DNA from 3 places in the Bradyrhizobium sp. 155 genome. Region 3 is predicted to be linked to each of the others. Evidence: predicted binding sites of a transcription regulator. Region 3 holds the regulator's gene; each other region holds the start of a gene.
The links. The regulator PhoB, encoded in region 3, activates phosphate uptake and scavenging genes when phosphate is short. The targets are predictions, from matches to a motif close to TGTCATNNANCTGTCAT.

Region 1: phnC (phosphonate ABC transporter ATP-binding protein) is a predicted target of PhoB. The motif match lies at 3,913-3,929, and genes of this name have one in related genera.
Region 2: IVA93_RS12695 (UDP-2,3-diacylglucosamine diphosphatase) is a predicted target of PhoB. The motif match lies at 8,560-8,576, and genes of this name have one in related genera.

The regions. Positions count from the first base shown of each region.
Region 1 covers NZ_CP064704.1:535,140-545,335, forward strand. Annotated here, with positions in the region: gene IVA93_RS02540 (selenium-binding protein SBP56-related protein) at 1-626, shown strand, start outside; gene IVA93_RS02545 (hypothetical protein) at 704-1,297, shown strand; gene IVA93_RS02550 (DUF1045 domain-containing protein) at 1,301-1,999, opposite strand; gene IVA93_RS02555 (alpha-D-ribose 1-methylphosphonate 5-triphosphate diphosphatase) at 2,018-3,211, opposite strand; gene IVA93_RS02560 (LbetaH domain-containing protein) at 3,208-3,867, opposite strand; gene phnC (phosphonate ABC transporter ATP-binding protein) at 4,051-4,860, shown strand; gene phnD (phosphonate ABC transporter substrate-binding protein) at 4,924-5,859, shown strand; gene phnE (phosphonate ABC transporter, permease protein PhnE) at 5,936-6,820, shown strand; gene phnE (phosphonate ABC transporter, permease protein PhnE) at 6,817-7,665, shown strand; gene phnF (phosphonate metabolism transcriptional regulator PhnF) at 7,830-8,561, opposite strand; gene phnG (phosphonate C-P lyase system protein PhnG) at 8,680-9,144, shown strand; gene phnH (phosphonate C-P lyase system protein PhnH) at 9,149-9,757, shown strand; gene IVA93_RS02600 (carbon-phosphorus lyase complex subunit) at 9,760-10,196, shown strand, end outside.
Region 2 covers NZ_CP064704.1:2,622,143-2,632,338, forward strand. Annotated here, with positions in the region: gene IVA93_RS12650 (SRPBCC family protein) at 1-343, shown strand, start outside; gene IVA93_RS12655 (DUF1127 domain-containing protein) at 629-907, shown strand; gene IVA93_RS12660 (xanthine dehydrogenase family protein molybdopterin-binding subunit) at 1,186-3,495, shown strand; gene IVA93_RS12665 (c-type cytochrome) at 3,584-4,030, shown strand; gene IVA93_RS12670 (cystathionine gamma-synthase family protein) at 4,320-5,615, shown strand; gene IVA93_RS12675 (CHRD domain-containing protein) at 5,693-6,109, opposite strand; gene IVA93_RS12680 (cytochrome c) at 6,265-7,194, shown strand; gene IVA93_RS12685 (Lrp/AsnC ligand binding domain-containing protein) at 7,219-7,464, opposite strand; gene thiD (bifunctional hydroxymethylpyrimidine kinase/phosphomethylpyrimidine kinase) at 7,594-8,394, shown strand; gene IVA93_RS12695 (UDP-2,3-diacylglucosamine diphosphatase) at 8,600-9,412, shown strand; gene IVA93_RS12700 (glycosyltransferase family 4 protein) at 9,426-10,196, shown strand, end outside.
Region 3 covers NZ_CP064704.1:7,375,607-7,385,802, reverse strand. Annotated here, with positions in the region: gene IVA93_RS35100 (putative bifunctional lysylphosphatidylglycerol flippase/synthetase) at 1-918, shown strand, start outside; gene IVA93_RS35095 (ATP-binding protein) at 952-2,250, shown strand; gene pstS (phosphate ABC transporter substrate-binding protein PstS) at 2,394-3,407, shown strand; gene pstC (phosphate ABC transporter permease subunit PstC) at 3,506-4,495, shown strand; gene pstA (phosphate ABC transporter permease PstA) at 4,500-5,345, shown strand; gene pstB (phosphate ABC transporter ATP-binding protein PstB) at 5,342-6,163, shown strand; gene phoU (phosphate signaling complex protein PhoU) at 6,174-6,890, shown strand; gene phoB (phosphate regulon transcriptional regulator PhoB) at 6,913-7,620, shown strand; gene IVA93_RS35060 (GcrA family cell cycle regulator) at 7,859-8,371, opposite strand; gene IVA93_RS35055 (aspartate aminotransferase family protein) at 8,827-10,029, shown strand; gene argF (ornithine carbamoyltransferase) at 10,029-10,196, shown strand, end outside.

The DNA.
Region 1 (10,196 bases), 1.0 Mb from region 3:
CGCACGATCCGGTTCGCGAATACGGCTTTGTAGGCGTTGTGGTCGACACCACGAATCTCGAAGCCTCGATCTGGACCTGGTGGCGCGAAGGCGGAAAATTCCATGCGGAGAAGACGGCGACGATCCCGCCCGAGCCTGCGCCAAAGGAGAAGCTCCCGCCGCTGCTTCAGGGCTTTGGCGCCGTGCCGCCGCTGGTGACCGACATCGACCTGTCGATGGATGATCGTTTTCTCTATGTCTCGTGCTGGGGCACGGGTGAAATGCGCCAGTACGACGTGAGTGATCCGCGAAAGCCGAAGCTTGCGGGCTCGGTTCACATCGGCGGCATCGCGCGCCGCACCCCCCATCCGAACGGCAAGGCATTTGCGGCCGGTCCGCAGATGGTCGAGATCAGCCGGGACGGCAGGCGGGTGTACTGGACCAATTCGCTCTATTCCACCTGGGATGACCAGTTCTATCCCGATGGCGTTCCGGGTTTGGAAGTCATGGCCAATGTCGGTCGCAATGGTGGCTTCGAGCTCGACAAGAACTACTTCGTGAGCTTCCCCGACGGATATCGTGCGCACCAGATCAGGCTGGAGGGCGGCGATTGTTCGACGGACTCCTTTTGCTACCCGTCGGCCTAGATTGGGCACACGCGAGCCTCGGCTGGCTGTGGCTCGCTCTTGTTGCGAGCGGTCTCTATCACGGGGTCAATCCGGGAATGGGCTGGCCGCTCGCCGTTTCGGCCGGGCTCATGGACAAGAGCCCGCGCGCGCTCTTTCGTGCGTTGTGGGCTCTGGCCGCCGGACATCTCCTGGCAACGCTTCTCGTGCTGCTGCCATTCGCGTTCCTGCTCGTGCTGGCCGAGTGGCAGCGTTCGATCCAGCTCGGCGCGAGCCTTTTCGTCATCGGCTTCGGCGTCTATCGGCTGGTCGAGCGGCGCCATCCGCGCGCGCTGGCACGAATTCCGCCGACGCAATTGGCGCTCTGGTCATTTGCCGTTGCCATTGCTCACGGCGCCGCCTTGATGCTCGTGCCGATCTATCTCGGGCTCTGCCAGGCCTTCGAACTCGATGCCGGCCATGAGGCCGCCGGCGCGCTGATGAAGGCGAGTCTCGGGATGGCGGTTCTGGTGTCTTTGGTGCACGTCGCTGCCATGGTCAGCGCCGGCGGATGTCTGGCGTGGCTGGTCTACCGCCATCTGGGATTGAGGTTCGTCTCGCGAAGCTGGTTCAATCTGGATGTAATCTGGGCCACCAGCCTCATTCTGGTTGGCGTTGTGGCCTTCGGCTTCAATCTCGCGAGCTGGCACTGACACTTACTGGGTCAAAGCCCACTCGCCGATGATGCGGAAGCGAGCCTTGGCGTGGTCCTGTTTGAACAGCGCGACGCGATCGATCGCAAGCGTCTTGAGGCCGAGCGCAGCAAACCTTCCCTGCAGCATTTCCAGAATCGGCCCGCGCCGCTCCACGTCGAGCCGGCCCGTCAACGTCATGTGGAAACGGAATTCCTCCATCACGTAAGGATAGCCCCAGCGGTCGAGATAGTGGCGCTGCCGTTCGCTCAGCTTCTCCGGCTTGCGCCGCGCACGGTCTTCCGCGCTCAGCGGCGCGCGGAAGGAGTCGAAGTCGCGCGCGCAATCGGCGGCGAGCTGCTGGAGTTCGCCGACCGGCTCCCCGGGAATGACGGCGATGAAGCCGCTGATGGAATCGACGACCGGGCGGATCACCGGAATTGCGCGTGCCCTGCCGGCGAATGTCGCGCAGGCCGCAACAAGCTCGACCTCGCGCCTGTCGGACGCCAGCGCCATCGGCGCCTTCAGCGTGGCGTGAAAGCCGTATTTGCGGGGATCGGCGGTGACATCACGCCAGTCCGGCGCGAGACGCGATGCGTCGGCGGGAAACGGCAGCTCGTTGCCGGTATAGGCATCGTAGCCGAGCAACTCCGCGCCGAAGCGGGTGAGCGCGCTGTCGCTGCCTGCGGCAAAATAGATCGCGTAGCGGGGGAAACTCGTCATCGTCCGAGCATAGCGGGTTTATGCCGCGGCGACAGCTTGGCGCGGGGTAGCTGGCATGCCAAGCAACCGCGTCGCCTCGGTGAGATGCACGAGCTTGCCGCCTGATATCACGGCGATCAGCCGCGGCCGCAGCGGCATGCTGTCGTCGACCAGCAGAATGTCCGCGCGCCGGCCTTCCGCGAGCACGCCGCGATCTGCAAGACCGGTCGCGCGCGCGGGCGCGGCGGAGACCAGATTCCAGGCCTCGGTCAGCGGCAGCACGCCATCGGCGGCGAGCCGGAACGCAGCGAGCAGCTGCGCGGGATAGTAGTAGTCCGAGGCCAGAACCGAGCAGAGCCCTTTGGCGATCATGTCGGATGCCCTGGTCCAGCCCGTGTGGCTGCCTCCGCGCACGACGTTCGGCGCGCCGTAGACGATGGCGTCACCGTGGCTTGCTGCCGCCCGCGCTGTCTCCTCGTTGATCGGAAACTCCGCAATCGCCACGCCCATGGCGCGAAAGCCTTCGCGCATCGCCGGCGTCGCATCATCGTGCGAGAGCATCCGCACGTCGGCGGCGCGGGCCGTCGCGGCCAGCCGTGACACGGAAGCCGGCACATCCGCGGCGCGGGACATTATGTGTCCGACCAGCCGGTCGAATTCCTCGCTCGACAGGCCGGTGCGCTCCACCATGCGATTGCGCTTGCGCGGCTTGGCCATGTCCCCAACCGTGCCGTCCATGTGGTCGTTGAAGGCGAACAGGTCGACGCGGCCCTCAGTGAGCCATTGGCTGATCTCGGTTTCGGCGTCGAGATTGTAGGTCTCGTGGCGCAGGTGAAAGCGGGTGTCGGCGGCGAATTGCGGGCGCTGCCGTTCGATCGCCTCCATCAGGCTGCGCGCATTGCCGGCGCTGCGCAGGCCCGGCTCCCACGAACAGGTCGTGGCGTGAAAAACCGTGGTGATGCCGTTGCTGATCGCCTGGCGGTCGCTGTCGGCGAGCGCGACGTCGATCGGGAAATCGACCCCGGCGCGCGGCATCATCTGTCGCTCGAAGGCATCGCCATGCAGATCGACGATGCCCGGCAGGACCAGCAGATCGCGCGCCTTGATCGCCAGCCGCGCCCGGCTGCGCGAGGCATTGATCTCTGCGATGTCCGTTCCGGACACGAGAAGCGACGTTTCGGCGAACTCGGAGCCGATCAGGGCCCGCCCGCCCTCGAGGAATATGTCTGTCACGCGACCGCGCTTCGTTTGCTGGCAGAAGAGGGTGCCCCTGCTTCGTATGCCGTGAGGAAATCCTCAATCCCGAGCTTGCGGAAATTGGGCAGGGCTTCACGCAACTTGTCGTGATCCCAGTCCCACCAAGCGAGCCTCGCAAGCCGCCCCGCAACCTCTTCCGAGAACCGCCGGCGCACGATGCGCGCCGGATTGCCGGCGACGATGGTGTAGGCCGGAACGTCCTTGGTGACGATGGCGCCGGCCGCGATCACCGCGCCGGTGCCGATGTTGCGGCCCGGCAGAACGATCGCGCCATGGCCGATCCAGACGTCATGGCCGATATGGACGTGATGCTGGCGCCGCCAGTCGAAGAATTCCGTGTCGTCGCTCTCGCCTTCGAAATAGGCGCTCGAACGATAGGTGAAGTGCGCCTGCGTGGCGCGTTGCATCGGGTGATTGCCCGGATTGATCCGTGTCATCGCCGCGATCGAGCAGAATTTTCCGATGGTGGTGTAGGTGATCTGGGCGTCGTTCACGACATAGGAGTAATCCCCCATCGTCACCTCGTGCAGCATCGTGCGCGCGCCGACCTCGGTGTAGGCCCCAAGCCTGGCGTCGTGCAGCTTCGCGGAGGGATCGACAGTCGGCTGGACCGAAAGAGCTTTGGCGGCCATGTTGAATCCGAACGAGAGGGCGGGCGTTTCTCTTCGAGCGGCTTGATGACAATGTCATGACGACGCCATGACAGGGGATGAACAGGAGATGAGGTGTGTAGGATCGCCGCACCGCAACGTCCGTGTCACACAAGTGTCAAGCGCCGGCGTTAGCGGTGGGTCCCAGCTACTCTGGAGCCCTGCATGCTGGTGGTTGAAGGTCTGACGTGTCGCTTCGGCGTGAAAGCCGCGGTGGACGACGCCTCGTTTCAAGTCTCTCCCGGCGGCTTCGTCGGCGTGATCGGACGCTCCGGCGCCGGCAAGTCGACCCTGCTGCGCACCATCAACCGTCTCGCGACCCCTGCACAGGGCCGCATCCTGTTCGACGGCCTCGACGTCACGGCGCTGCGCGGCAAGGAGCTGCGGCAGTGGCGGGCGCGCTCGGCGATGATCTTTCAGCAGTTCAATCTGGTGGGCCGGCTCGATGTGCTCACCAACGTCCTGATGGGACGGCTTGCGACGATGCCGGCCTGGCGCTCGCTGTCGCAGACCTGGCCCGAGCAGGACAGGGCGCTGGCGATGTCCGCGCTCGAACAGTTCGACATTGCCCCGCTCGCGGCCCAGCGCGCCGATCAGCTCTCCGGCGGCCAGCAGCAGCGCGTCGCGATTGCCCGCGCGCTGGTGCAGCAGCCCGACATCATCCTCGCCGACGAGCCGATCGCCTCGCTCGATCCGCGCAACACCAAGATCGTCATGGATGCGCTGCTGCGCATCAACAAGCACTTCGGCATCACGGTGCTCTGCAATCTGCATTCGCTCGACCTGGCGCGCAGCTATTGCGACCGCCTGATTGGCATGGCGCAGGGCCGCGTGGTGTTCGACGGCGCGCCGGCCGAGTTGACCGACCACGTGGCGCGCGAGCTCTACGATCTCGAAGCCGCCGAAGTCATGGGCGGCACGCCTGCACCGGTGCGACAGGGCATTCCGGCGCTTGGAACGGCGGCCGCCGCCTGAGCTGCGCCGCATCAGGACTTACCAATTTTGCGTCAACCGACCTCAACCAATGAAGAGGCTATCATGATTACTCGCAGATTGATTCTCGCCGGCGCCGCCGCGCTCGCGTTGACGACTTCGGCCTCCGCCGAAGACTGGAAAGCCAAATATCCCGAGCTGACCTTCGCGGTCATTCCGGCGGAAAACGCCTCGGGCGTGACCGAGCGCTGGGCGCCGTTCATGAGCTATCTCTCCAGGGAATTGGGCGTGAAAGTCACGCTGCGCATCGCCAACGACTACGCTGCCGTAATCGAAGGCCAGCGTGCCGGCAACATTCACATCGCGAGCTACGGCTCGGCCTCGTTCGCCCGCGCCCGCCTGACCGGCGTCAAGACCGACGCCTTCGCCAACGACATCAACTCCGACGGCTCCACCGGTTATTACTCGGTGTTCTTCGTCAAGGCGAGCAGCGCCTACAAGAGCATCGACCAGCTCAAGGGCAAGAACCTCGGCCTGGTCGACCCGAACTCGACCTCCGGCAACAACGTGCCGCGCTTCGAGCTCGACAAGATGGGCATCGCGGACGCCGACACCTATTTCAGCAAGGTCGTCTTCACCGGAAGCCACGAGAACGCGATCCTGGCGCTGGCGCAGGGCACGGTCGACGTCGCGGCCAACCAGTGGACCAGCGACAACGACTCGACATTAGCGCAGATGCTGACCAAGGGCATGCTGAAGAATGCCGATGGCTCGGCGATGAAGAAGGATGATTTCCGCATCATCCACAAGTCGGCGCCGATCATCAACGGCCCCTATGCCTACAATTCTGACCTGCCGGAAGAGGCCAAGGCCGCCATCGCCAAGGCGTTCTTCGACGCGCCGGCCAAGGACAAGGCTGCGTTCCATCGCCTCCAGGACGGCCAGAAGAAGGGTTTTCATCCCGCGACCACCAAGGATTGGGATGGCACGATCGAGCTGATCAAGTTCGTCGATGCGCTGCGTAAGAAGAAGGCGTCCTGAGTTTCGGGACGATGCCACTGGAGCCGGGTCGATGGACCCGGCTCTTTCTCTTTGATTGACCATTTTCCTGGCCAAGATGACCGTCGCGGTTTCGATCCTCCCCGAGCAACAGCTCGCCGTGCTCAACGCCGCCTATCGCCAGGCGGTGGCGCGCAAGCGGCTCCGAATCCTGTCTGGAGCCGTGATCTTCGCCGCAGCACTGTGTCTGGCCGCGATCGGCGCTGAAGTGAATCTGCGCACGCTGTTCGCCCACTTTGGCAACTTCATCAGCTATTTCGACCGCATCCTCACACTCGACACCGGCCAGCGGGTCTGGACCGATGTCGGCGAGTGGCTGTGGGGCTGGCGCAAATGGCTGAGGATGCTGGGCGAGACTTTGCTGATCTCCTATGTCGGCACGCTGATCGGCGCGACTTTTGCGTTTTGCCTGAACTTCTTTGCGGCTGAAAACACCTCGCCCGCGCCGTGGTTGCGCTTCGTCGTGCGGCGCCTGCTCGAATTCGCCCGCACGGTCCCCGGCATCGTGTTTGCCCTGATCTTCGTGATCGCCTTCGGGCTGGGGCCGATGGCGGGCGTGCTGGCGATCGCGATTCACTCCACCGGCGCGCTTGGAAAGCTGTTCTCGGAGATCGTCGAGAACGCCGACATGAAACCGGTCGAAGGCGTCCGCTCGACCGGCGCGAGCTGGCTGTCCTGCATGCGCTTCGCCATCCTGCCGCAGGTCACGGCGGGCTATGCCAGCTACGCGCTGCTGCGTTTCGAGATCAACGTCCGCGAGGCCTCCGTGATGGGCTTCGTCGGTGCCGGCGGCATCGGCCAGGAGCTCGTCGTCGCCATCCGCAAGTTCTACTACTCGGACGTCAGCGCCATCCTGCTCACCATCATCGTCACGGTTTTCATTATCGACATCAGCACCGGCTGGCTGCGCGGCCGCCTGTTCGGCAAGGAGGCGCGGACGTGACGGGGCCGCAGGACATTGACACATCAGCGCTTCGCGCGCGCTACCCTGATGTGTTCGACCGGCCGGCTTCGGCGCGGCTCCCGATGCCGGCGATGATCGTCGCGGCGCTCGCGGTTCTGATTTATGGCCTCATCGATCTCGACTTCTCGCCGTCGCGGTTGTTCGCGGGGCTCAGCCAGCTCGGTTGGATCAGCCTGATGATGATCCCGCCGGATCCCGGCTCGTCGCTGCCGGTCTATCTGAAGGCGCTGGGCGAGACGCTGTCGATTGCGCTGCTCGGCACGACGCTGGCCGCGGTCTTCGCGCTGCCGGTCAGTCTTCTTGCCGCGCGCAATGTGGTGCCGTCGAGGATTTTGCGGTTTCCGGTGCGGCGCTTCCTGGATTCAATCCGCGGAGTCGACACGCTGATCTGGGCGCTGGTGTGGATCAACGTGGTCGGGCTCGGCCCGTTTGCCGGCGTGCTCGCTATTGCCGTGTCGGATTTCGGCGCGTTTGGAAAACTGTTCTCGGAGGCGATCGAGGGCGCCGACCAGAAGCAGGTCGAGGGCATCCGCGCCTCCGGCGGTAGCGCGCTGCACGAGATTCGCTTCGGCCTGCTGCCGCAGGTCCTGCCCGTGATTGCCGGGCAGGTGCTCTATTTCATCGAGTCGAATACGCGCTCGGCCACCATCATCGGCATCGTCGGCGCCGGCGGCATCGGCCTCCAGCTCGCCGAGCAGATCCGCGTGCTGGAATGGCAGAAGGTGTCGTTCCTGATCCTGATGATCCTGGTCGCAGTCGCCGCGATCGATTTCGTTTCGGGCAAATTGCGTTTTGCGATTATCGGGCGGCGGGCGGTGGCGTAACCTTCTTCCTTCTCCCCTTGTGGGAGAAGGTGGCGCGAAGCGCCGGATGAGGGGTCTGCATCCTCAATTCAGATCAGTGCGCGGAGGCAACCCCTCACCCGTCTCGCCGCTAGCGCGGCGAGCCACCCTCTCCCGCAAGGGGAGAGGGGCAGAGGGCAGCCAGTTCACCCGTTCTCCACCAGAAATTCCACCCGCTCCGCCGCAAAGCGCGAATGCTTGGTGACCAGCGGCTTGCCGTCGAGATCGTGATCGGTGGCGTCGACCACCAGGATCGGCCGTCCCAGCGCCAGATCGAGCCGTGCGGCGTCGGTTGCGTCGACGATACCGGCGGTGATCCGGGTCGCGCCGCGGCGATAGTCCCGGACGCCGTAATGCTCGAGCAATTTCGTCATCGAGCGGGTCGCGGCAAAGACGTCGCCCGCAGCGGGGAATAGCTGTGCCGATAGCCACGTCGTGGAGACACAGATCGGCGTGCGGTCGGCGAGGCGCATCGCCTCGATCCGGACCAGCGGTGCGCCGGTCTTGAGGCCAAGCTCCCGCGCGAGTTCGCGGGTCGCAACGTCAGCGGACGCCTCGATCAGCCGGCCATGCGGTTCGCGGCCGTCCGCGCCGACGATCTCGGAGAAACGGGTCCGCGAGCGCAGTGGATAAGCGAGCTTCTGCGCCTCGACATAGGTTCCGCTGCCGCGTTCTGCCCGCACGATGCCGCGCTCGGCAAGCGCGGCCAGCGCGCGTCGCACGGTGTGGCGGTTGACGCGATAGGTTTCGGCGATCTCCACCTCGCCCGGCAGCTTGTCGCCCGCCGCAAAGCGGCCGTCGGCGATGCCGCGCTCGATGCCGTCGGCAACGAGGCGCCACAACGCGACGCCGGAGGAGGCTGTGTCCTGCATGCTCATGTGGCCGGGAAGCTACTCCAGAAATCACGCCTTTGTCACGAAACAGTCATGGCGCTCCCGTATCAAGTTGTCTAGTATCATAGACAACTTGGATTCGGCAAGTTCTGCAGAGAAGTCGGTGGATGCGGTGACCCAGCACAATAATCAGCAAGCCCAGCGCAAGGCCGCAATGTCCGTGCTGGCGCACGCGGAGGCGGGCGAGATCGCCGCTCGCCTCCACGCTCTCGCTTTGCCGGCGCATCAGGATCTGCGCGCGCCGGAAAACGGCCTCGTCATGCTGCGCGGCCGGGTCGGCGGCGATGGTGCGCCGTTCAACCTCGGTGAAGCCACGGTGTCGCGCGCCGCGGTGCGGCTTGCGAGCGGCGAGGTCGGTTTCGGCTACACGCTCGGCCGCGACGGCGAGAAGGCGCGGCTGATCGCGCTGTGCGATGCCCTGGTGCAGTCCAGCGATTTCGGCGCCGCGGTGGAGCGGGACATTATCGCGCCGTTGCGTGAGCAGCTGATGGTCAGGCGCAAGCAGGTGGCGGCCCAGACCGCCGCGACGAAGGTTGATTTCTACACCATGGTGCGCGGTGAGGGGTGAGATCATGACCACGATTGCGGAACTGCCGCCGGGGTTCGCCGATAAGGTCTTGTCGGCGCAATCGACCTTTCGCTCGGTCATGGACGCGATGGCGCGGCCGGGATCGGTGCAGCGCATCGTGCCGACATCAGGAGCGCCTCGTGTGATGATGCGCGGGACGGCCGCGATCGCGCTGACGCTGTTCGATCACGACACGCCGCTCTGGCTCGATGCGCGCATGCATGAGACTTCCGACGTCGTGAAATGGCTGAAATTCCATACTGGTGCGCCGGTGGTGCAGGATTCTTCCATCGCCAGCTTCGCGCTGATCAGCGACGGCGGGGCGCTGCCTTCGCTGGAGCGCTTCGCGCTCGGCACCAGCGAATATCCGGATCGGTCGACCACGTTGATCCTGCAGGTCGAGAGTCTCGATTCGGGACGCAGCTTCGAGCTGCGCGGGCCCGGCATCGACGGCGTCGCCACGCTCCAGGCGTCGATCAAGCCGTTCGACGTGTTCGAGCGACTTCGTATTAACGAGGCGCTGTTTCCGCGCGGTATCGATGTGGTGCTGGTCGCCGATGACGCCATGGTTGCGATCCCGCGCACCACGCGTATCGTGAGCAGGGGAAGCTAAGCATGTATGTCGCAGTCAAAGGCGGCGAACGCGCCATCGAGAACGCCCATCGCCTGCTCGCCAGTGCGCGGCGTGGCGACCAAAGCGTTCCGGAAATCTCGCTCGACCAGATCTCCGAGCAGCTTGGTCTCGCCGTGGACCGCGTCATGAGCGAAGGCTCGCTCTATGACCGCGAGCTCGCGGCGCTCGCCATCAAGCAGGCGCGCGGCGATCTGATCGAGGCGATCTTCCTGGTCCGCGCCTTCCGCGCGACGCTGCCCCGCTTCGGCGCCAGCGAGCCGGTCGAGACCGGCGCGATGCGGATACGGCGGCGGGTGTCCTCGACCTTCAAGGACATTCCCGGCGGCCAGATCCTCGGCCCGACCTTCGACTATACCCACCGCCTGCTCGATCCCTCGCTCGCCGAGGGCTTTGTGCCGGAGACACCGGCGACGGCCGA
Region 2 (10,196 bases), 3.1 Mb from region 3:
CATCATGAAGTGGAACGCCGCGTCCGACGACTGGCATACGACCAAGGCGACCGTCGACCTGCGAGAAGGCGGTGTCTTCTCATCGCGCATGGAGGCCAAGGACGGCAGCATGGGCTTTGACTTCGCCGGTACCTACACGAAAATCGTCGAGCACAAGCGTATCGAATACGCGTTCGGCGAGCGAAATGCCGAAGTCGAGTTTGTGCCCGGCCCGAAGGGCATTCTGGTTCGCGTGGTCTTCGATGGCGAATCGACGCACTCGGTCGAGCAGCAGCAAGGCGGTTGGCAGGCAATCCTCGACAACTTCGCACGATACGTGGAAGCGAAGCAGACGAAGTCCTGAGGCGTGTGTAGGGGCAAGAAAGCGCCAGAGTAAGGGACTCGCCTCCAGGATGCAGCGAACCTCTACACATCTCTTGATTTTGCGCGATCGCTGTGGTAGTCGCAGCGCATGATCAAATCGTCGCGCAAACTCAACCGCAACCACATGACCCGCTTCGGCTGGGCCGTGGAAGGAGTCGTGCGCTAGGAATTCTACGACGACATCTTTTCACCAGGCCCCGCCGGCATCGGACGGGGCCTTTTGTTTGGCCACGCTTCCCTGCCGGCACAACAGCAGGAGCGTCCCATGCCACCCCAACAGACGATCATGACATCCGAGCCGGAGAGGCTCCCCCTCGAGCTTGCCTCGACGTGGAGCATCCCAGGCTTGCTCGCGCGATACTGGCGTGCGCTCCAGGACTGGCGCTGGCGGCAGGGCCCACAAATCGCCTTGCGGGACCTGAGTGACCGGGAGCTGATGGATATCGGCCTGACGCGCGGCGAGATCGACTACATCTCGCCGGAACGGGCTATCGATAGGCTGAGGGATCACGCCAGAGATCTATGGAGCCGCGGGGGGATGTAACTGATGAGCCATCCGAAGCGGAGATGCGCTTTGCGAGCAAGCAGCCGTCAGCACGGCTGCTTGTTCTCAGGCGTGCACTGCAGGCGGGTTCGGCAACTATCATGCCATCAAGCGGACCGTTCCTCACGGCGAAATGACCGAGTTGCGGCGCTCCCGTTCCATCCTGCTCTGACAGGTGAGGGCGCTGGACGGTTTTCGCATGGCTAAACCCGTTTGCCTTGCCAGTTTTTCCACGGCAATATGCCGGCAAAACAACCATGAGAAACGGGACGAGAAAAATGGCGGCTCCCATCAAGTTTGGCGTTGGCCAAAGCGTGTTGCGCAAGGAGGATGACGCGCTCATCCGCGGCAAGGGCCGCTATACCGACGATTATGCGCCGCAGGCCGTGCTTCACGCCCTGATGCTGCGCTCGCCGCATGCGCATGCCAAATACACCATCGATGCGAGCCGCGCCCGCACCCTTCCCGGCGTCGCGCTGATCCTGACCGCCGATGACGTCAAGGATCTCGGCAATCTGCCCTGCCTGTTCAATCTCGAGACCGATCCCTTCACCGGGCCGCCTTACCCGATCCTCGCCAAGGACGAAGTGCGCCATGTCGGCGATTCCATCGCCTTCGTGGTCGCCGAGACCATCGACCAGGCCCGCGACGCGATCGAGGCGATCGAGGTCAAATGGAGCCCGCTGCCGGCGGTGACCGGTGTCGTCAATGCCGTGAAGAAGGGCGCGCCGCAGGTCTGGCCGGACAAGCCCGGCAACGTGCTGTTCGACGTCTCGATCGGTGACAAGAAAGCGACCGAAGCTGCCTTTGCCAAAGCGCATGCGGTGGCCGAGATCTCGATCGTCAATCCGCGCGTGGTCGCGAACTTCATGGAGACGCGCGCGGCGGTGTGCGAATACGACGCCAAGCGCGACCATCTGACGCTGACGGTCGGCAGCCAGGGCAGCCATCGCCTGCGCGATATCCTCTGCCAGAACGTGCTCAACATTCCGACCGACAAGATGCGGGTGATCTGCCCCGACGTCGGCGGCGGCTTCGGCACCAAGCTGTTTCCCTATCGGGAATACGCCCTGTTGGCAGTCGCCGCGCGAAAGCTGAAGAAGGCGGTGAAATGGGCCGCCGACCGTACCGAGCATTTCATGGGCGACGCGCAGGGCCGCGACAACGTCACCACCGCGAAGATGGCGCTGGCCGAGGACGGCAAGTTCCTGGCGATGGATTGCGACCTGATGGGCGACATGGGCGCGTATCTGTCGACCTTCGGGCCCTATATCCCGCATGGCGGCGCCGGCATGCTGCCGGGCCTCTACGACATCCAGGCGTTCCACTGCCGGGTGCGCACCATCTTCACCAACAGCGTGCCGGTCGATGCCTATCGCGGCGCCGGGCGGCCCGAGGCTGCTTACGTCATCGAACGTCTCGTGGACGCCTGCGCGCGAAAGCTCGACATGACGGTGGATGCCATCCGCCGCAAGAATTTCATCCAGCCGAAGGCGCTGCCCTACAAGACCGCGACCGGCAAAGTCTACGATTCCGGCGACTTCGCCGCGCATCTGAAGCGCGCGATGGAGATCGCCGATTGGAAGGAGTTTGGCAAGCGCGCCAAGGCGGCCAAGAAGAACGGCCTGATCCGCGGCATCGGACTTGCGAGCTATGTCGAGGTCTGCGGCACCATGGGCGAGGAGACCGCCAATGTGCGGATGGACCCCAATGGCGATATCACGGTCCTGATCGGCACCCAGTCGAGCGGGCAGGGCCACCAGACCGCCTATGCGCAGATCGTTGCCGAGCAGTTCGGCGTGGCGCCCGAGCGCGTGCACGTCCACCAGGGCGACACCGACATGATCGCCACGGGCCTCGGCACCGGCGGCTCGGCTTCGATCCCGTCGGGCGGTGTCAGCGTCGAGCGCGCGACCCGCGAGCTCGGGCAGAAGCTGAAGGAAATCGCGGCCCAGGCGCTGGAAGCCAGCGCCGGCGACCTCGAGATCACCGACGGCATCGTGCGCATCGCCGGCACCGACCGCTCGATCTCGTTCACTGATCTCGCCAAGCGGCCCGGCGCGGATCCCTCGAAGCTGAACGCGAGCGCGACCTTCGCCAGCGCCGACGGCACCTATCCCAACGGCACCCATGTCGCCGAGGTCGAGATCGATCCGGCCACCGGCATCATCAAAATCGTCAACTACGTGATCGTCGACGATTTCGGCATGACGCTCAATCCGCTGCTGCTGGCCGGCCAGGTCCATGGCGGCGCCATGCAGGGCATCGGCCAGGCGTTGATGGAGCAGGTGGTCTATGGCGCGGGCGATGGCCAGCTCGTCACCGCGACCTTCATGGACTACGCGCTGCCGCGCGCGGCGGACGGGCCGGCCTTCGTGTTCGAGACCGCCAACGTTCCCTGCAAGACCAATCCGCTGGGGGTGAAGGGCGCGGGCGAGGCCGGTGCGATCGGGTCCTGCCCGGCGGTCGTCAACGCCATCGTCGACGGGCTCTGGCGCGAATACAAGATCGACCACATCGACATGCCGGCGACCCCGGAACGGGTGTGGATCGCCATCAACGAGCACCATCGCCGTCACAGCCTGTGACAATCTTCCACGGGAATGAAATCTGCCGAGCGGTGTTGGCCCATTGAGGGGTCAGCACGATCCTGCATCAAGGAAAGGGATTTTGCGAATGAAGCGAGTGTTGGTGGTTGGGGGCGCGCTCCTGCTCGGTATGGGCGCGGTTTGGGCACAACAGGATTCCGTCAAGGAAGTGCAGACTCTCATGAAGGGCAACGGCAAGAACGCCGGCGCAGTGGCGGCCATGGTCAAGGGCGAGAAGCCCTATGATCAGGCCACTGTGGACAGCGCGCTGGCGCAGTTCGAGGACACCGCCAAGAAGCTGCCGCACCTGTTTCCGGCGAGCGCAAAGGGTATGAAGCCCGAGGGCGACTACAGCGCCTCGCCGAAGATCTGGGAGGACAAGGCCGGGTTCGATGCGAAGGTCGCGAGCTTCGCCAAGGTCGTCGGCGAGGCCAAGGGCAAGATCAAGGATCTCGACTCGCTCAAGGCGAATTTCCCCGCGGTCGGCAAGGAATGCGGCGGCTGCCACGAGACGTTTCGTGTGAAGAACGGTTGACGGAAGAAAAAGATTCGTAGCCCGGATTGCGCTTCGCTCCATCCGGGCTACTGGGAATCGGGAAAAAGCGGTTGCGAAAGCAGCCGCTTTTTTCATGTCGGCGCGCAGCGCTGCTGGAAATTCTATCCGCAAGGCCTGACGGATCGCTACCGGAGCAGCTATCTTTGCTCCAGCCGCCGCGGCATTGGCGTGAGCTTTTGACGCTGACGCATCTCGCTCCTGACTGCGTCACGACATCAGGAGTTCCAACCCGCGGCGAGCGCCTCAATCAGCAACAGCGAGACAAGCCATGGTAAAACCGTTCCCGTCTAAGACGCACATCGGCAACCATATGCTGCATCCGGAAACGCTGATGCTGACCTATGGCTATGATCCGCAATTGTCGGAAGGCGCCGTCAAGCCGCCGGTGTTCCTGACCTCGACCTTCGTGTTCAAGACGGCCGAGGACGGGCAGGACTTCTTCGATTTCGTCTCCGGCCGGCGCGAGCCGCCGGAAGGAATGGGCGCGGGCCTGGTCTATTCGCGCTTCAATCACCCCAACAGCGAAATCGTCGAGGACAGGCTCGCGATCTACGAGCGCACCGAGAGCTGTGCGCTGTTCTCATCCGGCATGGCGGCCATCGCGACCACGATCCTGGCGTTCGTCCGCCCCGGCGACGTCATTCTGCACTCCCAGCCGCTTTACGGCGGCACGGAAACGCTGCTGACGAATACGCTTGCGCGTCTGTCGATCGGCGCCGTCGGCTTCGCCGATGGCGTCGATGAAGCCGTGGTCAGCCAAGCCGCGGAGGAGGCCATGCGCAAGGGCCGGATTTCGATGATCCTGATCGAGACCCCGGCCAACCCGACCAACGGGCTGGTCGACATCGCGATGATGCGGCGTGTCGCTGAGAGCATCGGAAAGACCCAAGGACACGTTCCGATCATCGCCTGCGACAATACGCTGCTCGGGCCGGTGTTTCAGCGACCGATCGAGCACGGCGCCGATATTTCCCTGTACTCGCTCACGAAATATGTCGGCGGTCATTCAGATCTGATCGCGGGCGCCGCGCTCGGCGCGAAGGCGGTGGTGAAAGGCATCAAGGCGCTGCGGGGCGCCATCGGCACCCAGCTCGATCCGCATTCCTGCTGGATGATCAACCGCTCGCTCGAGACGCTGAGCCTGCGCATGGAAAAGGCGGATGCGAATGCGCGCCTCGTGGCGGACTATCTGCGCGATCATCCCAAAGTGGCCAAGGTGCACTATCTCGGTCATCACGACGCGGCGTCGCCGGACGGACTTGTGTTTGCGCGGCAATGCTCGGGGGCAGGGTCCACGTTCTCGTTCGACATCGTCGGGGGCAAGGCCGCCGCCATGAAATTCCTCAACGCGCTGCAAATCCTCAAGCTGGCGGTGAGCCTTGGTGGAACGGAGTCGCTTGCGAGCCTGCCTGCCACCATGACCCACTCCGGCGTCCCCGCCGACATCCGCCGGAAGATCGGCGTGCTCGATTCCACGATCCGGCTGTCGATCGGCATCGAGCACCCGTCGGATTTGATCGCCGACCTCGCGCAGGCGCTGAACGCAGCCGAACCTGAGGTGTGACGCCTGCGCCAGCGCTACGCGGAATCGAAAAGGGCGGTTGCGCAAGCAGCCGCCCCTTTTGTTGGTCTGTGCGAAGCTTACTTCGTCACCTGACCACGGATCTCGCCCCCCGGATTGGCCGCGGTGTGGATGTTGACGTAGAGTTTGCCGCCGAGCAGATCGGCGGCCTGCGCGTCGGTCAGCGTCGCCGAGCCCTCGGCCGGGCTGGTCGCAGCGCCTGGGATCGGGATCGCAACGCCGGCGTTCTTGCCGGGCTCGGCAGGTCCGTGGAAATGCGCGGCGGTGGCAGGGCCGGACAGGCCGGAATAGGTGACCTTCCAGGACAGCTTCTTGCTGGCGGCGTCGTAATCCAGATCGGCCGTTCCGGTGCCGCTGCTGGTCGTTGCGGGGACCTCCGACTTGGCGTCGAGCGTTGCTTTCAGCTTTTCCGCGCTGGCCGAACCCGCAAAAGCAACGGCGCCAAGCACTGACATGGCGATGACGATCTTGTTCATGATTTTTCTCCCTGCTGAACCCGTTTGGGCTGCCAAACTTCCAACAGCCGGCATTGCAGTTTATTCCCGTTTCAGGCCGCGGTGGGCTAAATTCTTCGTGGCTGGAGCCGCGAGGACATCGGTCATAAGCTTCGCCGCGATGACGAAAGGACCGCATGTTGCGACGAACAATCTCCGTGGCGCTGCTCGCCGCACTCGCCACAGCCGGCGTCTATTGGTGGCTCAGCGCGCCGGTGGGGGCGGCCGTCGGCACCGCGCCTGCCCGCGTCCCTGATCTTGCCAATGGCCAGGTGATCTTCAACGCCGGCGGCTGCGCCTCATGCCATGCCGTCCCCGACCAGCCCGATCGTCTCAGGCTCGGCGGCGGCGTCGCGATCAAGTCGCCGTTCGGAACGTTCTACGCGCCGAACATCTCGTCCGATCCGACCGATGGCATCGGCAAATGGAACGATGCCGAATTCGTCAATGCGGTGATGCACGGGGTCTCGCCGGACGGAGGGCATTATTTTCCGGCCTTTCCCTATACGTCCTATCAGCACGCCAGGCGCGAGGACGTGCTCGATCTCTTTGCGTACCTGAAAACGCTGCCGGCCGTCGCAGGCAAGGTGCGCGACCACGATGTGCGCTTTCCGTTCAACATCCGGCGTAACGTCGGCATTTGGAAATTCTTATTTCTGGACGACAAGCCCTTCGTCCCCGACAGCGCGAAGTCACCGCAGTGGAATCGCGGCGCCTATCTCGTCAACAGTTTTGGCCATTGCGCGGAATGCCACAGCCCGCGCAACGCGCTTGGCGGCATCACCGCCGCACAACGCTTCGCTGGAGGCCCCAATCCGGAAGGCGAGGGATGGGTGCCCAACATCACCCAGAAGGGCCTTGGCGAGTGGAGCGCGAAGGATATTGCCTATTTCCTGAAGACCGGCGAATTGCCCGACGGCGACAGCGTCGGCGGCGCGATGACGCGGGTGATCAAGAACACCTCGCAACTGCCGGACGACGATCTCGCGGCGATGGCGGACTATCTCAAATCGCTGCCGCCGGTGGACGGTCCGCCGCGTCCCAAGCGCAAGGAGGGCGGCACCTGATCGGGCCTGCCCTTTTTCGGACGGTCAACTCGCGCCAAACGCCTTGAAGGTGATGATGGTGAGGGTGTCCTGGATGCCGGGCAGCACCTGCACCTTCTCGTTGACGAAGTGGCCGATATCGGTGTCGTTGTCGACGTAAAACTTCACCAGCAGGTCGTATTGCCCGGCCGTGGAATAGATCTCGGAGGCGATCTCGGCTTCGGCAAGCGCATTGGCGACCACATAGGATTGGCCGAGCTTGCATTTGATCTGGACGAAAAAGGGAACCATCGCGGTCACTCCGAAAGCATATCTGACGGCTAATAGGCCAAACCCGGCCGGATTTAGCAAGCGAACTTGCTGGGCTGGGAGAGGCGCGCTAGGACGGGCCATGGCTTCGAAAACGCTGAAGAGCGCCCCATGACGACACCCGTAGCGCTGACCATTGCCGGCTCCGATTCGAGCGGCGGCGCCGGCATCCAGGCCGACCTGAAGACCTTTGCCGCGCTCGGCGTTTTTGGCGCTTCTGCCATCACGGCGCTGACGGCGCAGAACACCCGCGGCGTCACCGGCATTCACGCCGTGCCCGCCGAATTCGTCACCGCGCAGATCGACGCGGTGTTTTCCGATCTCGAGGTCGGCGCGGTCAAGATCGGCATGGTGGCGCAAGCCGCCAGCATCGATGCGATCGCGGCCGCGCTGTCGCGCTGGGCGCCCGGGCGTATCGTGCTCGATCCCGTGATGGTGGCGACGTCGGGCGATCGCCTGCTCGCGTCCGATTCCGTCGATGCCCTGCGCATCAAGCTGATGCCGCTGGCCTCGGTGATCACACCCAATCTGCCCGAGGCCGCGGCTCTGCTCGACGAGCCGGTCGCGGCCAGCGAGGCCGAGATCGAAAGCCAGGGGCGCCGGCTGCTGGCGCTCGGCTGTCGTGCGGTCCTGATCAAGGGCGGCCACGGCGAGGGCGCCGAGAGTATCGATTATCTCGTCGATGCCAGCACCACGATCGCGCTCGCCGCGCCGCGCCTTGCCACAAGCAACACCCATGGCACCGGCTGCTCGCTGTCCTCGGCGGTCGCCGCAGGGCTCGCCAGAGGCGAGGATCTCGAGCGCGCCGTGCGCAACGCCAAGACCTGGATCAGCGCGGCGATCGCCGCCGCCGACCGCTTCAGCGTCGGCCACGGACACGGCCCGATCCATCATTTCCATAAATTTTACTGACCGCCGGTCGCGAGCGCGCCACCGCTAGTCCCTCCCGCCATGCAGCTCCGGGTTCGTGCGGAGGGCGCTGCGACGCCATGTCGCCTGATTGTCGCATGCGACTGATATTCGCGGGTGGGCGAGGCAAGCGCGATTCGTATCCTAAGGTGCCTCAAAGGTTCAATTGGTCATCCCCCTGTCACGGGACATTGTTACAGGCTGGCGCATGGGAAGTTACGATGTGAGTGACGAGAGCCCGGAGCGGCGCTTTCGCACGTTGTTCATCTCCGACGTTCATCTCGGAGCCCGCGGTTCTCAAGCCGATCTTCTGCTCGATTTCCTGCGTTTCCATGATGCCGACACGATCTATCTCGTCGGCGATATCGTCGACGGCTGGGCGCTGAAATCGAGCTGGCATTGGCCGCAATCGCATAACGACCTCGTCCAGAAGCTTTTGCGCAAGGCGCGCAAGGGCGCCAAGGTCATCTACATCCCCGGCAATCACGACGAGTTCCTGCGCAACTATTACGGCACGCATTTCGGCGGCATCGACGTGGTCGAGAACACCGTCCACACCGGCGCGGACGGCAAGCGGTATCTCGTCATCCATGGCGACATCTTCGACCTCGTGGTGCAGAACGCACGCTGGCTCGCCCATCTCGGCGACAAGGCCTACGATTTCGCGATTCAGCTCAATCGCTTCGTCAACTTCTTCCGGCGCATGTTCAAGGTGCCGTATTGGTCGCTGTCGCAATGGGCCAAGCAGAAGGTCAAGAACGCGGTCAACTATATCGGCGCGTTCGAGCAGGCGCTCGCCGCCGAAGCGCGGCGCCACGACGCCGACGGCGTGATCTGCGGCCACATCCACTACGCGGTGATCCGCGACGAGGGCGGCATCCGCTACATGAATTGCGGCGACTGGGTCGAGAGCTGCACGGCACTGGTCGAGCACGACGAGGGCCATTTCGAGATCATCACCTGGGCGAACCAGGCCGAGAAGCCGGCACAGGTCCCGCAGATCGCAGCCAAAGCCGCATGACAAGGGCAGCCTGATGCGCATCCTGGTCGCGACCGACGCCTGGCACCCGCAAGTCAACGGTGTGGTTCGGACGCTGACCAAGCTTGCCGACGCCGCCAAAAGTCTCGACGTCGAATTCTCGTTCCTGACGCCGCAATGGTTCCGCACCTTTGCGATGCCGAGCTATCGGGACGTGCGGGTGGCCATGCCGCGCCCGGGCAGAATCGCGAAGCTGATCGAAGAGGCGCGCCCGGACAGCATCCACATCGCGACGGAGGGGCCGATCGGCCTGATGGTCCGCCGCTATTGCCGGCAGCGCAAGCTGCCCTTCACGACCAGCTTCCACACCCGCTTTCCCGAATATGTCCGCGCCCGCGTGCCGGTGCCGGGCTCGCTGATCTGGCGGGCGCTGCGCCGATTCCATAGCCCCAGCCGCGCCGTGATGGCGGCGACGCCGGCGCTCGCCAGTGAGCTGACCGAGCGCGGCTTCGACAATGTCGTGCTGTGGCCGCGCGGCGTCGACCCCCATCTGTTCCATCCCCGCGCGATCGATCTCTGCCTGCCGGCGCCGGTGTTCCTCTCGGTCGGTCGGGTCGCGGTGGAGAAGAATCTCGAGGCGTTCCTCGACCTCGAGCTGCCCGGCACCAAGGTGATCGTCGGTGACGGCCCGGCGCGTGTCGCGCTGGAGGAGGCCTATCCGGACGCGATCTTCCTCGGCGAAAAGCATGGCGAGGAGCTGGCGGACATCTACGCGGCCGCCGATGTCTTCGTGTTTCCGAGCAAGACCGACACGTTCGGCCTCGTT
Region 3 (10,196 bases):
AACGAAGTCCTCGAAGCGATCAAGAGCACCGAGCCGAGCCAGATCGCGATGGCGGCGCTGTTCGTCGCTGCGGGCTATTTCACGCTGACCTTCTACGACCTGTTCGCCGTGCGCGCGATCGGCCATCCCCACGTGCCCTATCGGATTAACGCGCTCGCTGCCTTCACCAGCTATTCGATCGGCCACAATGTCGGCGCCAGCGTCTTCACCGGCGGCGCGGTGCGCTACCGCATCTATTCCGCCTATGGCCTGAACGCGATCGACGTCGCAAAGATCTGCTTCCTCGCCGGCCTGACCTTCTGGCTCGGCAATGCCGCGGTGCTGGGCCTCGGCATCTCCTATCATCCGGAAGCCGCGGCCTCGATCGACATGCTTCCGCCCTGGCTGAACCGGATGCTGGCGATGATGATCATCGTCGGACTGGTCGCTTACGTGGTCTGGGTCTGGACCCAGCCGCGCATGGTCGGCCGCGGGCCCTGGACCGTGATGCTGCCGGGCGGCCCGCTGACGCTGCTCCAGATCGCGATCGGCATCATCGATCTCGGCTTCTGCGCGCTCGCGATGTACGTGCTGGTCCCTGACGAGCCCAATCTCGGTTTCGTGGTGGTCGCGGTGATCTTCGTCTCGGCCACGCTGCTCGGCTTTGCCAGCCATTCGCCCGGAGGCCTTGGCGTGTTCGACGCGGCGATGCTGGTCGGGCTCTGGCAGATGGACCGCGAGGAGCTGCTGGGCGGGATGCTGCTGTTCCGCGTCCTCTATTATCTGTCCCCTTTTGTCATATCTGTAATCTTGCTGACGTTTCGCGAAGTTATCATCGGCGCACGATCGAAGCGCCTGCAGCAGGCTGCGCTCAAGCTCGACCCCGGCCCCGCGCCTGAAGCCGCTTACGTGAGAAAGCGCAGCGACAGCGGCGCCTGACCGGCGCAAGGCCTTTTGGAGAAGCCCGCCCCGATGGCGATCGACGCCCCAACTTCTCCCTCCTCCCCGCCCTGGTCCGACCGGCTGCGGCACTCGACCGTCATCCTGATCGCCGCGGCGCTCGCGCTATCCGTGGTGGTCTCGCTGGGGGAATTATCGGCGCTGCATGCGATTGCGGTGTTCCTCTGCATCGCGGCCGCAGCGCTGATCCCGTGGCGCCTGCACGATACCGCCGCCTCGCGCGAAGAGACCCGCCGCGTCAACCCGGTCGAGAGCGCGGCGGTCGCCGCAGTGGTCGCCGGCATGCCCGATCCCGCGGTGCTGCTCGACCGCGCCGGCCGCGTCATCCATCTCAACGCCGCAGCCGCCCAGCTCGCGCCGGCACTGCGCCGGAATGAGCTCGCCCAGTTCGCGCTGCGCTCGCCCGAGATCATCACGGCGCTGCGCGAGTCGATCGCGACCACCGAGCCGCGGCGCGCGACCTATCTCGACCATGTCCCGGTCGATCGCTGGATGGAGCTGACCATCACGCCGGTGCCGGTGCCGACCACCTTTGGCGGCGCCGACAAATGCATGCTGATGACCTTTCACGACCAGACGCCGCTGCGCCGGGTCGAGGAAATGCGGGCCGATTTCGTCGCCAATGCCAGCCACGAGCTGCGCACGCCGCTGGCCGCGCTGTCCGGCTTCATCGACACGCTCCAGGGCCAGGCCAAGGACGATCCCAAGGCGCGCGAGCGCTTCCTCGGCATCATGCACAACCAAGCCACCCGGATGGCGCGCCTGATCGACGATCTCTTGTCGCTGTCGCGGGTGGAGCTGTCGGCCCATGTGCGGCCCGACACCCTGGTCGACCTGCTGCCGATCATCTTGCAGGTCGCCGATGGGCTCGAGCCGCTGGCGCGGGAACGCCAGGTCGAGGTCGAGACCCAGCTGCCCGAGACCCCGGTGCTGATCGCGGGGGACCGCGAGGAGTTGCTCCGCCTGTTCGAGAATTTGATCGAGAACGCGCTCAAATACGGCGCCTCCGGTGGACGCATTATCGTGTCGCTGATATCAGGCGCGGCCCCTGATGGAACTCAGGAAATCCGGGTGCTGGTCCGGGATTTCGGCCCCGGCATCGCGCCGGAGCACCTGCCGCGGCTGACCGAGCGCTTCTACCGGGTCGATGTCGGCGACAGCCGCTCGCAGGGCGGCACCGGCCTGGGATTGTCGCTGGTGAAACATATTCTTAACCGTCATCGCGGCCGGCTTTTGATCGAAAGCGTGCCCAAACAGGGCGCCACTTTCACCGCCTGTTTTCCCCAGGGCAAGCCTGCGGCTCTGAGCTAAATTCCAGCGATTTCAGCTGCTTAACACTGTCATCCGACTGTCACCAAACCTTCGTAAAAGCTCAGCTGTCCGCTCCTAAAGGGGCGGCACGGGGAGCGCGATCGGGCGCGGATGGCGCTTCGCTCCCCTGTATGGAGACCAGCATGAATTTCCTCAAAACACTCGTCGCTGCTGGCATTGTCGCCGCATCGACGACGGCGGCCTTTGCTGCCGACATCACCGGAGCCGGCGCGACGTTCCCGTTCCCGATCTATTCCAAATGGGCCGACGCCTACAAGAAGGAGACCGGCAACGGTCTGAACTACCAGTCGATCGGCTCCGGCGGCGGCATTAAGCAGATCCAGGCCAAGACCGTGACCTTCGGCGCCAGCGATGCGCCGCTCAAGGCCGAGCAGCTCGAGAAGGACGGCCTCGTCCAGTGGCCGATGGTGATGGGTGCCATCGTGCCCGTCGTCAACATCGAGGGGGTGAAGCCCGGTGAACTGGTGTTCGACGGCGAGACGCTGGCCAGCATCTATCTCGGCAAGATCACCAAATGGGACGACGCCGCGATCAAGAAGCTCAACCCGAACGTGAAGCTGCCCTCGGAGGCCATCACCGTGGTCCGCCGTTCGGACGGTTCGGGCACCACCTTCAACTTCACCAACTACCTCGCCAAGGCCAGCGCGGATTGGAAGAGCAAGGTCGGTGAGGGTACCGCGGTCGAGTGGCCGGTCGGCGTCGGCGCCAAGGGCAATGAAGGCGTGTCCGGCAACATCAGCCAGACCAAGAACTCGATTGGCTATGTCGAGTACGCCTATGCCAAGCAGAACAAGCTGACCTACACCGGTCTCATCAACAAGGCCGGCAAGCCTGTGCAGCCCACCGTCGAAGCCTTCCAGGCGGCCGCCTCCAACGCCGACTGGGCCAAGGCTCCCGGCTACTACGTCATCCTGACCGACCAGCCCGGCGAGAAATCCTGGCCGATCACGGCGGCGACCTTCATCCTCATGCACAAGGACGCCACCGACAAGGCGGCCTCGCAGGAAGCCATCAAGTTCTTCCGCTGGGCCTTCAAGAGCGGCGGCAAGGCGGCTGAAGAGCTCGACTACATCCCGATGCCGGATCCGGTCGTTCAGCTGATCGAGAAGACCTGGGCTGCCGACATCAAGAGCTAGGTTCGCGACGCTCGTGCCCCGGATGCGCTGCGCTGCATCCGGGGCACGGACCAACAAAAAACGTATACTATTTGGTACAGGGGATCGGCGTGGCAGAGATGGCCGTTCAGAGCGATGTAATCGACGACGCCGGACCGTATGACCGCGCCAAGGCCTTGAGCGCGTTCAAGCTCGGCGACGTTACCTTCTACTGGATTACGCGGCTCTCCGCGATCTCGGTGCTTCTGATCCTCGGCGGCATCATCATTTCGCTGATCGTCGGCGCTTTCCCGGCGATGAAAGAATACGGCGTCTCCTTCCTGTGGACGCAGCGCTGGGCGCCCTCCGCAGATCCGCCGGTGCTCGGCGCGCTCGGGCCGATGTACGGCACGCTCGTCACCTCCTTCATCGCGATGCTGATCGCCATTCCCGTGGGTCTCGGCATTGCGATCTTCCTCACCGAGCTCTGCCCGCAATGGCTGCGCCGCCCGATCGGCATGGCAATCGAGCTGCTCGCCGGTATTCCCTCGATCATCTACGGCATGTGGGGCTTCTTCGTGTTGGGTCCGTTCCTGGCCAACACGTTCCAGCCCTTCATGATCAAGATCTTCGACGGCGTTCCCGTGCTGGGCGCGATCTTCGCAGGTCCCCCGTCCTATCTCAGCCTGTTCAATGCCGCGCTGATCCTTGCCATCATGGTGCTGCCCTTCATCACCTCGATCTCGGTCGACGTGTTCAAGACGGTGCCTCCGGTCCTGAAGGAAGCCGCCTACGGCGTCGGCTGCACCACATGGGAAGTCGTCCGCAGCGTGGTGATCCCCTACACCCGGGTCGGCGTCATCGGCGGCATCATGCTGGCGCTGGGCCGCGCGCTCGGCGAGACCATGGCGGTGACCTTCATCATCGGCAACTCGTTCCGGATCTCGTCATCGATCTTTGCGCCGGGCACCACGATCTCGGCGGCGATCGCATCCGAGTTCGCCGAGAGCGACGGCCTGCACCAATCCGGCCTGATCCTGCTCGGCCTCCTGCTGTTCGTTCTGACCTTCTTCGTGCTCGCAGCGGCGCGGCTGATGCTGATGCGGCTGGAAAAGAAGGCGGGGAATTAGCGCCATGAATCCGATCTATTCACGCCGACGCCGCAAGGACATCGTCGTCCGCGGGCTCTGCATCGCCGCAACCGCCTTCGGCGTCACCTGGCTCGCGCTGATCCTGATCACGCTGCTCTACAACGGGCTGGCGGGACTCAATGTCCAGCTGTTCACCGAGAACACGCCGCCACCGGGATCGAACGAGGGCGGTCTGCTCAACGCCATCGTCGGCTCGCTGATCATGACCGTGATCGGCGTCGGCATCGGCGCGCCGCTCGGTATGTTCGCCGGCACCTATCTCGCCGAATACGGCCGCAATGACCGGCTGACCTCGGTGATCCGCTTCATCAACGACATCCTGCTCTCGGCGCCCTCGATCATCATCGGCCTGTTCATCTACGGCGCCGTGGTGGTGCCGATGCGCGGCTTCTCGGCGATCGCAGGCTCGCTCGCCCTCGCGGTCATCGTGATCCCGGTGGTGCTGCGCACGACCGAGGACATGCTGCTGCTGGTGCCGAACGCGTTGCGCGAGGCGGCCTCGGCGCTCGGCCTGCCGCGTTCGCTGGTGATCAAGCGGATCGCTTATCGTGCTGCCCGATCGGGTCTCATCACCGGCGTGCTGCTCGCGACCGCTCGCGTCGCCGGTGAAACCGCGCCGCTGCTGTTCACCGCGCTATCGAACCAGTTCTTCAGCCTCGGCCTGAACAAGACGATGGCGAACCTGCCTGTGACCATCAACAACTTCGTGCAGAGCCCCTATGCCTATTGGAAGCAGTTGGCCTGGAGCGGGGCGCTGCTCATCACCCTGACCGTTCTTGCCCTTAATATTTTCGCGCGCATCCTTGGCGCCGAGAGGACCGCAAAATGAGTGATCTTTCCGTGTCGATGAGCGCGTCCGGTGGACTGCCGCACGCGGCGGTGCTGCCCGAGGCGCCCCCCAAGGTGACCGTGCGTAACCTGGACTTCTATTACGGCGAGCACCATGCGCTGAAGAACATCAACCTGACGCTCGGCGCCAACCGCGTTACGGCGTTCATCGGTCCGTCGGGCTGCGGCAAGTCGACCCTGCTGCGCATCTTCAACCGGATGTACGACCTCTATCCCGGCCAGCGCGCCACCGGTCAGCTCATGCTCGATCAGACCAACATTCTCGACCCCAGGCTGGACCTCAATTTGCTGCGCGCCCGCGTCGGCATGGTGTTCCAGAAGCCGACGCCGTTCCCGATGACGATCTACGAGAACATCGCGTTCGGCATCCGTCTCTATGAGAAGATCTCGAAGTCCGAGATGGACGGCCGCGTCGAGAAGGCGCTGCGCGGCGGCGCGCTGTGGAACGAGGTCAAGGACAAGCTCAACGCCTCCGGCCTGTCGCTCTCCGGCGGCCAGCAGCAGCGCCTCTGCATCGCCCGCACCGTCGCGGTGCGGCCCGAGGTGATCCTGTTCGACGAACCCTGTTCGGCGCTCGACCCGATCTCGACCGCCAAGGTCGAGGAGCTGATCCAGGAGCTGTCCGAGGATTACACGATCGCTATCGTCACCCACAACATGCAACAGGCGGCGCGCGTCTCCGACAAGACCGCCTTCATGTATCTCGGCGAGCTGATAGAGTTCGACGACACCAGCAAGATCTTCACGTCGCCGTCAGATCGGCGCACGCAGGATTACATCACCGGCCGGTTCGGCTAGGAGACGCGACATGGGTTCTGAACATACCGCAAAGGCTTTCGACACCGACCTCCAGGAACTCACTCGCCTGGTCGCCGAGATGGGCGGCATCGCCGAGCGCATGATCGTCGAGTCCGTCGACGCGCTGATCCGCCGCGACGTCCCGCTCGGCCAGCGCGTCGTCGCCATCGACACCGAGCTCGACGCGCTGCAGAAGCGCATCGAGGAGCGTGCGGTGCTCACCATCGCCCGCCGCCAGCCGATGGCGGTCGATCTGCGCGAGATCGTCGGCGCCATGCGCGTCGCGACCGATCTCGAGCGCATCGGCGACCTCGCCAAGAACATGGGCAAGCGCGTCGCGGCGCTGGAGACGGACTTCCATCCGCTCAAGCTGTTCCGCGGCCTCGAGCACATGACCGACCTCGTGCAGCAGCAGGTCAAGTCGGTGCTGGACGCCTATGCCGCGCATGATTTGCCGGCGGCGATGGCGGTGTGGAAGGGCGACGAGGAAGTCGACGCCATCTGCACCTCGCTGTTCCGCGAACTCCTCACGTACATGATGGAGGATCCGCGCAATATCTCGTTCTGCATCCATCTGATGTTCTGCGCCAAGAACATCGAGCGGATCGGCGACCACGCCACCAATATCGCCGAGACCGTGTTCTACATGATCGAGGGCCAGGCGATCACCGACAAGCGGCCGAAGGGCGACATGACGACCTTTGCCAACACGGTACCGAACACCTGAAGACTTAAGGAGCGACGACCCGATGGGCGCACGCATTATGGTGGTTGAGGACGAGGAAGCCCTGACCGAGCTTCTCCGCTACAACCTCGAAGGCGACGGCTATGACGTCGAGACGGTGATGCGCGGCGACGACGCCGACACCCGCCTCAAGGAGCACATCCCCGATCTGATCGTGCTCGACTGGATGCTGCCGGGCCTGTCAGGCATCGAATTGTGCCGGCGGCTTCGCACCCGTCCCGAGACCAAGCAGCTCCCGATCATCATGCTCACCGCGCGCGGCGAGGAGAGCGAGCGGGTGCGGGGTCTTGCGACCGGCGCCGACGATTACATCGTCAAGCCGTTCTCGGTGCCGGAGCTGCTGGCGCGCGTGAAAGGCCTGCTGCGGCGCGCGAGCCCGGAGCGCCTCGCCACCGTCCTTGCTTTTGGCGACATCGAGCTCGACCGTGACAAGCGCCGCGTGGCGCGCTCGGGCCGGCCGATCGATCTCGGTCCGACCGAATATCGCCTGCTGGAGTTCTTCCTGGAGCATCCGGGACGGGTGTTCTCGCGCGAGCAGCTGCTCGACAGCGTCTGGGGCCGCGACATCTATATCGACGAGCGCACCGTCGACGTGCATATCGGCCGCCTGCGCAAGCTGCTCAATCTCGGCCGCGAGCAGGACCCGATCCGCACCGTCCGCGGCGCCGGCTACGCGCTGGATGATCGCTTCGCGAAGGCGGAGCAGGTGTAGGGTTGCAGGCTTGTTTGTTGGCGAGCTGTCCCTGCATTCTCAGCCGTCGTCCCGGACAAGCGAGCGAAGCGAGCGCTGATCCGGGACCCATAACCACCGAACGTGGTTTGGCGAAGACTCGGAGTGACCCCTTCCGCACGATTATTGCGTGCTCGGAGTATGGGTCCCGGCCCCCCGTGCGCAATTGCGCACTAGGCCGGGACGACACTGAAATTGTTGAACTGTCTTCGCGTGACGACTAACGGGGACCCGGCTTTACCGGTGCGCGGCGCCGATCCGACGCGGGCTGGTACGCAACGCGCGAGTGCTGGGCGCAATAGGGCAGTCCGGACAGCGCCCTTCCACCGCAGAAGAAGAAGTCCGGGCTCGAGGGATCGCCGACCGGCCAGTGGCAGGTCGCCTCGTTCAATTCCAGCAGCGACAGCCGCTGGCTCATCGGCACCACGTTGTCGTAGGTGACCGGATCCGGCTCAGCCTCGACCTCGAAGGCCTGCGCCAGCGCGGTGTTGCCGCGCGAGATCGGGCGGCTCACCCGCATCATGTGCTGCGCGGGGCGCGCCTTGCGCGGCCGCGGCGCTGCCGATGATGGGCTCTTGGCGCGGCCCGAAAGGCCGAGCCTGTGCACTTTGCCGATCACGGCATTGCGGGTCACATTGCCGAGCTCCGCCGCGATCTGGCTGGCCGAAAGTCCGGCCTCCCAGAGCTTTTTCAGCTGCTCGACGCGATCATCGGACCAGGTCAAAACCGTCATTGCACCCTTTCCCTCGCTGCGCGCCAGCCATCCTGGGGCCTCGCAGCGAATGCCTAAGCCTTCAAAAACCCGTGCCGCCAGAATCCCTTAAGGCTCGCCGGGCGCGTCTTGAACGCCCGAACGTTTACGCCGGTACATAAGGACTTAAAGATCAGAACCACTGCACGAGATGTCGTATCTGACAATCCAAACGCTACAATATGGCGTGACTCCCGCGCAAGAGTCCGCCGACTCGCTTCCACATGTTCCGTGGCCAAATCCCGCAAAATCGGCACCGCAAGACTACGGATTCAGCGTTTCGCGAGGCTTTCCGGGCGGCATTGACACCCGTTTCACCAGGCCTAAGATAGTCGCACGTGCCGCCCTCAAGAGGCGGCACGTTTCGTTTTCCGGGCCGGTCGATGGTGCGTTGCGCAATGCACGCTCACTCCGTCCGCAACATTCAAGTGACCATCATGACTAACAGCGCAGCGCCGCATTTGCTCCCCGTTTTCGCCAGGTCCGACCTTGGTTTCGAGCGTGGCGAAGGCTGCTGGCTGATCGCGACCAATGGCGAGCGCTATCTCGATTTCACCTCCGGGGTGGCGGTGAATGCGCTCGGCCATGCCCATCCGGCGCTGGTCGCGGCGTTGCAGGAGCAGGCCACCAAGCTCTGGCACATGTCGAATCTGTTCCAGAGCCCGGACGGCGAAAAGCTCGCCGCGCGCCTGTGCAATGAAAGTTTCGCGGATTTCGTGTTCTTCTGCAATTCCGGCGCCGAAGCGCTGGAATGCGTGATCAAGGTCGTGCGCCGTTATCACGCCGCAAAGGGTCATCCCGACCGCTATCGCATGATCACCTTCGAAGGCGCCTTCCATGGCCGCACGCTGGCGACGCTGGCCGCAACGGGATCGGCAAAATATCTCGAAGGTTTCGGCCCTCCGATGGAGGGCTTCGACCAGGTTGCGCATGGCGATCTCGATGCCGTGAAAAAGGCAATCGGTCCGCAGACCGCCGGCATCCTGATCGAGCCGATCCAGGGCGAGGGCGGTGTGCGTTCGGCAACGCCCGCCTTCCTGAGGGCGTTGCGCCAGCTCTGCGACGAGAAGGGTCTGTTGCTCGCCTTCGACGAGGTGCAGACCGGCATGGGCCGCACCGGCGATCTGTTCGCGTACCGCCGCCTTGGCGTCGAACCCGACGTGATGTCGCTGGCCAAGGCGCTCGGCGGCGGCTTCCCGATCGGCGCCTGCCTTGCGACCGCCGAAGCGGCGTCCGGCATGACGCCGGGCTCGCACGGCTCGACCTTCGGGGGCAATCCGCTCGCGATCGCGGCTGCGAACGCCGTGCTCGACGTCATGCTCAAGCCCGGCTTCTTCGACCACGTGCAGAGGATGTCGCTGCTGCTCAAGCAGAAGCTCGCCTCCGTGATCGACCGTCACGGCGATGTCGTCAGCGAAGTGCGCGGCGAGGGCCTCCTGATCGGCATCAAGGCCGTGGTGCCCTCCGGCGATCTCGTTGCAGCCTTGCGCGACCAAAAGCTGCTCACCGTCGGTGCCGGCGACAATGTCGTGCGTTTCCTGCCGCCTTTGATCGTCACCGAAGCCGAGATCGAGGACAGCGTCGGGCGGCTCGAGCGCGCCTGCACCGCGTTGTCCGGCAACAAGCGGGCGGCAAGCTGATGAGCAAGTCGCCCGATAAAACACCGAAGCACTTCCTCGATATCAACGAGCTGCCGCTGTCGGAGCTCAAGCGCATGCTCGCTGCGTCCTCCGCGATGAAGGCGAAGCAGAAGGCGCATCAGCCGGTCAGGCCGCTCGAAGGCAAGACCCTGGCGATGATCTTCGAG